2 regions of the Parendozoicomonas sp. 209JJ7-1 genome follow, and region 2 is predicted to be linked to the other one. Evidence: predicted binding sites of a transcription regulator. Region 2 holds the regulator's gene; the other holds the start of a gene.

Region 1 (3,410 bases), on a different contig from region 2:
CCATGGCCCGGGGAGGAGGCGGAAAAAGAGCGCATCCGTCAAAGCAAAAGGCAGACAGTTCCAGGGCATCAGACTCAGTACAGACAAATCGTACTTCTGGCCACCGCAAAGGCAACCGTGGTGATGGCAGTTCAGGGGATGCAAATAAATGCCCGCCAGTAACGGAAGAGTCCAGCCAGAGACGGACAGATAACCGTTACCAGCTCAGTATCACTATTAAGCAATCCGACAAACCCGATCGTTCTTATCTGGTTGAACCTGCCGATGCAGAGTCCCGGGAATATTTTGACCAGAAACTGCGCTGCAGTTACCCGGATTGCCACTACAGCTGCGCCCGGGACCCGGTCTTTGCCCTGCACCGGGACGACCCGGACTGCAACGCCCTCTATTGCCGGGGTTGCCTGAATGAAGCTCTCGGGGATGTCCTTGACCAGTATTGCCAGCAATGTGGTGACCCACTGGACCAGGATGCCCATATTCCTGCCATCCACAGCCAGCAGCCAACTTTTAGAAAACGCCAGATGTCACTGAAAATACGCTGTCCAAACCATGATATGCAGGGCACCCACAGCGGCTGCCAACAGATATTGAAGCTGGAGGATTTACCCTCTCACCTGCATAGCTGCCCGGCTGAAACACACCACTGCTTTAACTGTGACACCAATGTCGTTGCAGGGCATCAGTGCCGGGAGCGGGTCGTTCATTGTCCGGAATGCCGTTTCAGCCATAAATTCAGAGAAACCCACGGTCACCGCCTGACTCTCCGCCATGCCACAGGGGTGACCCGGATGACAGCGTCCCGAATGTTTGATTCTGCATACGCGGCCTCCCTGCAACAGACAGCCGATGCAGCTGAACAGAGCATTGAAGATAGGCGGGCATACTATCTGGCTATCAACCGGCAACAGGCTACCCGGCTATGGCCCCCTGCAACCCTGAGAAAAATCACCGACCACTCCCTCGGATTTGCCCATAATCCATGGCTGCGACTGGGCGTCAGCGGCACACTGGCTGCAGGGCTGACAACATCTCTGATATTCAATGGAGCAGCCTGGCCAGTCGCCGCTGCGGGGCTGGCCACAGGAACCCTCGCCACCTTGAGTACCGGCGTTTATGGCACAATTCCGATTATCAGAATTCCGGCCAATATCGGTTACAGCCTGAGTCTGTTAACCCTGTCAATGGCAACAATCTGTTGCCGGAGTACACACCAATCGCCCCTTAAAGACGCGCTGGCACCAGTCAGTGCGGAAGGGGTCACCTTTTTCCAGACCCTGAAAGATATATTCCAATACCTGAAAAGAAGCTGCTCAACCCATTCCTTCCCCCCGACCCGGCAGAACGGGCCGGATATGCAGGTTTTCCCGGTTCGCCTGAACAACCAATAGCGCCTAGCGTCCATATGGGAAAAAGAATATCCGCCTGGAAAACATTAATATATTCCAGCAGCCAGAACTGGTAAGATTAACCGCGTACTGGAAAATCCCACCTGCCATTGATGCACGTCAACATCAAACCACTACAAACAAGTAGACTGTCAATCAGTATTGTATGCAGGCACTTGTTTTTATTTACCATCTAAAGTGTTCAACAAAAACAACATTGCAGCATTTTGATTGCAGGGTATAACCATGACTAACTCACTGATCTGGGATTCCGGATTACTTCAACGATATGACCGGCCAGGGCCAAGGTACACCTCTTACCCTACAGCCGTACAGTTCAACAGTGAGTTTAATCCAGAGACTTTCCACTGCGCCGAGAAACTGAGCGGGCAGCAGAGAAAACCACTATCGCTGTACTTTCATATCCCCTTCTGCAATACCGTCTGCTACTACTGCGGCTGCAACAAGATTGTGACCAAACGCAGGGAGCAGGCCCAGCCTTACGTAGATTTACTGTGCCAGGAAATGGCCATGCACGCCGAACTGCTTGGCCACCGGGGCCTGGTTGAGCAACTGCACCTTGGAGGGGGTACGCCCACGTTCCTGAATGAAGCGCAGATCCAGCAGCTGATGGAAGCCGCAGACAAACACTTTCACCTGAGCTTCGGAGAGTTCGCGGATTATTCCCTGGAGATTGACCCCCGGGAAGTGGACTGGAGCATGATGGGCCACTTGAGAAACCTCGGTTTTAACCGCATCAGCCTGGGGGTTCAGGACTTTGACCCGAAGGTGCAGGCTGCCGTTAACCGTATCCAGCCCCGGTCGGTTACCGAGAATGTGCTGGACGCGGCCCATGCCATGAGTTTCCGCTCCATCAACATAGACCTGATCTACGGCCTGCCCCTGCAGACCCGCGACAGTTTTATGAAAACCGTGAACAAAGTCATAGAGCTGCGCCCGGACAGGCTGTCGGTGTTTAACTACGCCCACCTGCCCCACAGATTTATGCCCCAGCGCCGTATCCGTTCAGAAGACCTCCCGACACCGGAAGAGAAGCTGCGGATCATGGAAGCCACCACCCAGCGTTTGCTGGAAGCCGGTTATGTGTACATTGGTATGGATCACTTTGCCCTGCCGGACGACGACCTGGCCATTGCCCAGGAGGAAGGTTATCTGCACCGCAACTTCCAGGGCTACACCACCCACGGGCACTGTGATCTTATTGGTATGGGTGTGTCGTCCATCAGTCAGATAGGCGATACCTGTTCCCAGAACCATACGGATATGGAAAGCTATGTCAGCGCGATAGAGGCCGGACGCCTGCCTATCGCCAAAGGTATGCAGAGCAATGCCGAAGACCAACTGCGCTCTCATATCATCCGCCGACTGATCTGTGATTTTCATCTGAATTTTTATACGCTGGAAGCCAACTGGGGAGTGCGCTTTACCGAGCATTTCCCGGAAGAGATGGTGGCCTTAAAAAAAATGGCGGAAGATCAGCTACTGACTATTGATCACGACCATATACAGATCCTGCCCAGGGGCCGTTTATTGATTCGCAATATTTGTATGGTGTTTGACCAGTATCTGCCTTCTGCTCAGAAAACGCCGCTTTTTTCCAGGATTATCTGATCAATAAGGGAAAAACAATCATCCAGGTGGCACCGTATCACCACCTGGATTTTCTGCCAGGGACTGTTTAGATTTTAGGAAACCCCGGATTTTCCAAAGTTATTGACACTATCATCCTGCCATACTTTGGGAAGTATCAGAGTCAGATGAAATATCCGAGCTGGGTTTTAACTTACTCGAACGATTTTTCTTAAGGAAAAAACAGGCCGTTAGCACAGAAGCAACACAAACCAGCACCAACGCAGCTTCAAAATTCCAGAAACCCCACGGATTCGGCTCAGGCGGAATAAATCCAATCAAAAGACATGCAAAGATGCAAATACCACCAATGAGGCTGACCACCCACATGCCAGCCGTTCCACCAGGCACCTTATAAGCACGTTTAACTTCAGG
Region 2 (3,410 bases):
TCCGGCCAGGCCAACCAGATTGCAGTGCTGGCCGATTGTCGCCCCGGGTTTAATGGGTAGAATATTCACAACACCAAATCGCCCGACAATCGGGCCAAGAACAACACCGGTAACAGCGGCTATGCAGAAAGAAAATACCTGCCAGAGGGAGGGGATAAGGCTGACAGCCATATCCTTCAGCTGCTTCTTGAATGGAGCCGAAGCTTGACTGGCACTGTCTGCCCGGCCTTCAGCCAGTATCGACCTAAGGTCTTTAAGAGTTGATACCCGGCCATGGCTTTTACTCTGTTTCGCCGCCGTCATGGAACCGGCAGCCCCTGCACCAACTCTCACCCTGCCGAATTCACCTGCCATAACGCAACTCCCTTGCTTATTCGGCCAATATTTATAAGTTACTGGCACCTTCGACCTGTATCACTTTGGCCTGGTTCATGGACTGTACACTTACCATGACAACACTGTCAGATTTCCTAACAGGCAAAAGAAAACCCGCCGAAGCGGGTTTTCCTGGCAATACCTTGCTCATTATCACTTCACTCTGCGCCTCCCCCGTTGAGCCCCCTCCAGCTCTGGCTCATTCTTATGTTTAAGAGCAATAGTCTTCTCTTCAGGGAGATTGTTCTCAGTAGCGTTAGCATTGGCATTGGCATTGGCATTGGCATTGGCATTGGCATTGGCATTGGCATTGGCATTGGCATGAACGGAAGTCGCATGATCCTGCTTTTTCTGCTCTTCCTGCTTCTTCACTATGGTCTGAGTCACTGTACTTGTATCATCCAGGCTTTTACCCATCATAATCCTGGCCACGTTTCCGAAAAACCTTATAACCATTTTGGTAGAAAAAATTGATATAGTGCTCCTGGTGGCATAAATAGTATCAGAATTATTCGCCCATGATGTGGGCAGTATTTTGTGGGCCAGAACATTGGAGCTTCTGAAACAGAAATACGTAGCCAGAATCTCGGGAATACTCTTCACGAATGTCCAGCCTGTGTCCTTGGTCAGCGTCCAGCAACCATCCGCAAGGCGCTTGTATACGCTAACTTCGCCTTGAACCTGACCATCCTTAACGTGGGTCTTGCCAGGCACAGCCTCGCAGCTTTTATTCCTGAATGGTATGCGGCCTCTAATATCGGGCATCCTAGCCCAGCAGCCACCGATATAACCTTGCACTTTATGTAACATTTCCAACCTCCAAAGATGTCTAAACCCTGATCCCAAACTTCTACCCCGAGGCAGAAGTGGCCCGCCGGGCTTTGATGGATCAGAAATGTCTGGCCAGGGACCAGAAGCCAGCTCCCCGAATACCCGGAATGGCTGTACTGCCCCTTATTGACTGATCGGGAGAGGGAGAGTTCGCTCCTGCCAACTGCTCTGTCAGCAGAGATAACGGCAAAACGACTGAAAGCGTCTGTTTATGGGGTGACAAAACGGGTTACCAGAGATAACAACCCAAGTGCGCCCCTATTGGTAACAACTGTACAGAAAAAACCAATAACTATTTATTTTTCTCAATAAAATAATAGGTATCTATCACAGGGTTAAACTCGGCGGCATATTCCCATACAATATGAACCACTCTTTTCAACAGCCAACCGGTTCTTAGGGGCTCTTAAATATGGCGTCCAAACTCAACGTAAGGCATGCCAGCCAAGTAGCCTGCCGGGACTGTAGCCTGAGTCCATTGTGTCTACCCCTGGCGCTGAAAATCGAGGACATTGACGACCTCGACGAAATCATCAAGCGCGGGCGACCCCTGAAAAAAGGCGAACATCTGTTCCTGGAAGGCGATACATTCCATAGTGTTTTTGCGGTTCGCTCCGGCGCCCTGAAAACATATACATCAACCAATGAAGGTGAAGAACAAATCACAGGCTTCTACCTGCCCAGCGAACTGGTCGGGTTAAGCGGGCTGGATACAGACACCTACCCGGTTTCTGCCCAGGCCATTGAGACCACCATGGTCTGTGAAATCCCCTTCGACAAGCTCGAAAAACTCTCCGACAGCCATCCGGCCCTCCGCCGCCAGCTGATGCGGATTATGAGCAAGAAGATCCGCGAAGATCAGCAGATGAAACTTCTGCTGTCGAAAAAGAATGCCGACGAGCGTATCGCGACCTTTCTGATCAACCTGGCCAGCCGATTCCGACGCAGGGGCTTCTCCTCACAGTCATTCCGTCTTTCTATGTCCCGGAATGAGATGGGAAACTATCTGGGCCTGGCTGTAGAAACCGTAAGCCGGGTATTTACCCGCTTCCAGAAGGCTGAACTGATCCATGCCAACGGTAAAGAAATAGAAATTACCAGCGCCATGGAGCTGTGCACCCTTGCAGGTGGTAAACTGAGCGACACCCCTGAAGTTGTGAATATTCAGTAACCATGCCTATGAGCGATACAGCCTTTAACGAAAACCACCTCCGAAGCCTGATTCGAGCCGTCCCTGACTGGCCTGAACCGGGCGTTATGTTCCGGGATATCTCCACGCTGCTGAAATCTCCAGAAGGGATGCGCATGGTGCACAGCACCTTCGCCGAACGCTATCGGGAGAAAGGCATCACCCACATCGGTGCCCTGGATGCCCGGGGCTTCCTGCTCGGAGCCCCCCTGGCGGATACTCTCGGCCTGCCCCTGGTAATCTTCCGCAAACCGGGCAAACTGCCTGCGGAAACCATCCGGGAAGAATACGCCCTGGAGTACGGTAAGACCGCCCTTGAGGTTCATGTTGATGCCATGAACGCTGGTGACACAATTGTCCTGATTGATGACCTGATAGCCACAGGTGGCACGCTGCTGGCGGCCCACAAACTGGTTAACCGGCTGGGGGGCAGTGTCGCGGAAGCTGCGGCGATTATTGACCTGCCCGCCCTGGGTGGTTCCGCCCTGCTGAAGCAGGCGGGTATTCCCACCTATACCCTCACCAGCTACTGAGCGCTTTTCTTAAGCCTCCCAGCTCTTCACCACCAGCCTGAACCTTCAGGCTGGTTTATTTATGCCGATGTCAGTTTCTGTAACAGAACTTCTCAGTAACAAGAACAGGTTGACATGGGAATCTGCGCCAGGGAATTACGACAGCTCATTATCCGTCCCACACTCCAGCATTTGAGTATGTGGAGCCCTACAACAGAGAACCTGCTATTGGGAACAGCCGCCCAGGAATCCGGCCTCGGGGAACACCTGCAGACAGAACACCACAACGCTTACGGCCTGTACCAGATCACGCCAAGAATGCACCGCAATGTCTGGGACAATTTCCTGGCCCACCAGCCGGAACTGGCCAGTAGAATCCGCGGCCTTGCCAGCCAGCATGAATTCCTCCAGCGCCCCCATGCGGAACTGGCCACCAATCTGGCCTATTCCACAGCCATAGCCCTGATGATCTACCTCCGGCGCGGGCGCCCCCTTCCCAAAAA

The links. The regulator FNR, encoded in region 2, switches genes on or off when oxygen is low (the NO sensors DNR and NnrR bind a similar motif). The targets are predictions, from matches to a motif close to TTGATNTANATCAA.
Region 1: a site for FNR is predicted at 1,496-1,509, ahead of hemN (oxygen-independent coproporphyrinogen III oxidase). Genes of this name have one in related genera too.

What each region holds. Positions count from the first base shown of each region.
Region 1 is NZ_JBYVJU010000005.1:198,963-202,372, forward strand. It holds gene ACY2RQ_RS07110 (hypothetical protein) at 1-1,388, shown strand, start outside; gene hemN (oxygen-independent coproporphyrinogen III oxidase) at 1,632-3,017, shown strand; gene ACY2RQ_RS07120 (amino acid permease) at 3,129-3,410, opposite strand, start outside.
Region 2 is NZ_JBYVJU010000001.1:302,065-305,474, forward strand. It holds gene ACY2RQ_RS01355 (hypothetical protein) at 1-354, opposite strand, end outside; gene ACY2RQ_RS01360 (hypothetical protein) at 529-1,140, opposite strand; gene ACY2RQ_RS01365 (hypothetical protein) at 1,265-1,429, opposite strand; gene fnr (fumarate/nitrate reduction transcriptional regulator Fnr) at 1,619-2,377, shown strand; gene ACY2RQ_RS01375 (adenine phosphoribosyltransferase) at 2,386-2,928, shown strand; gene ACY2RQ_RS01380 (hypothetical protein) at 3,106-3,410, shown strand, end outside.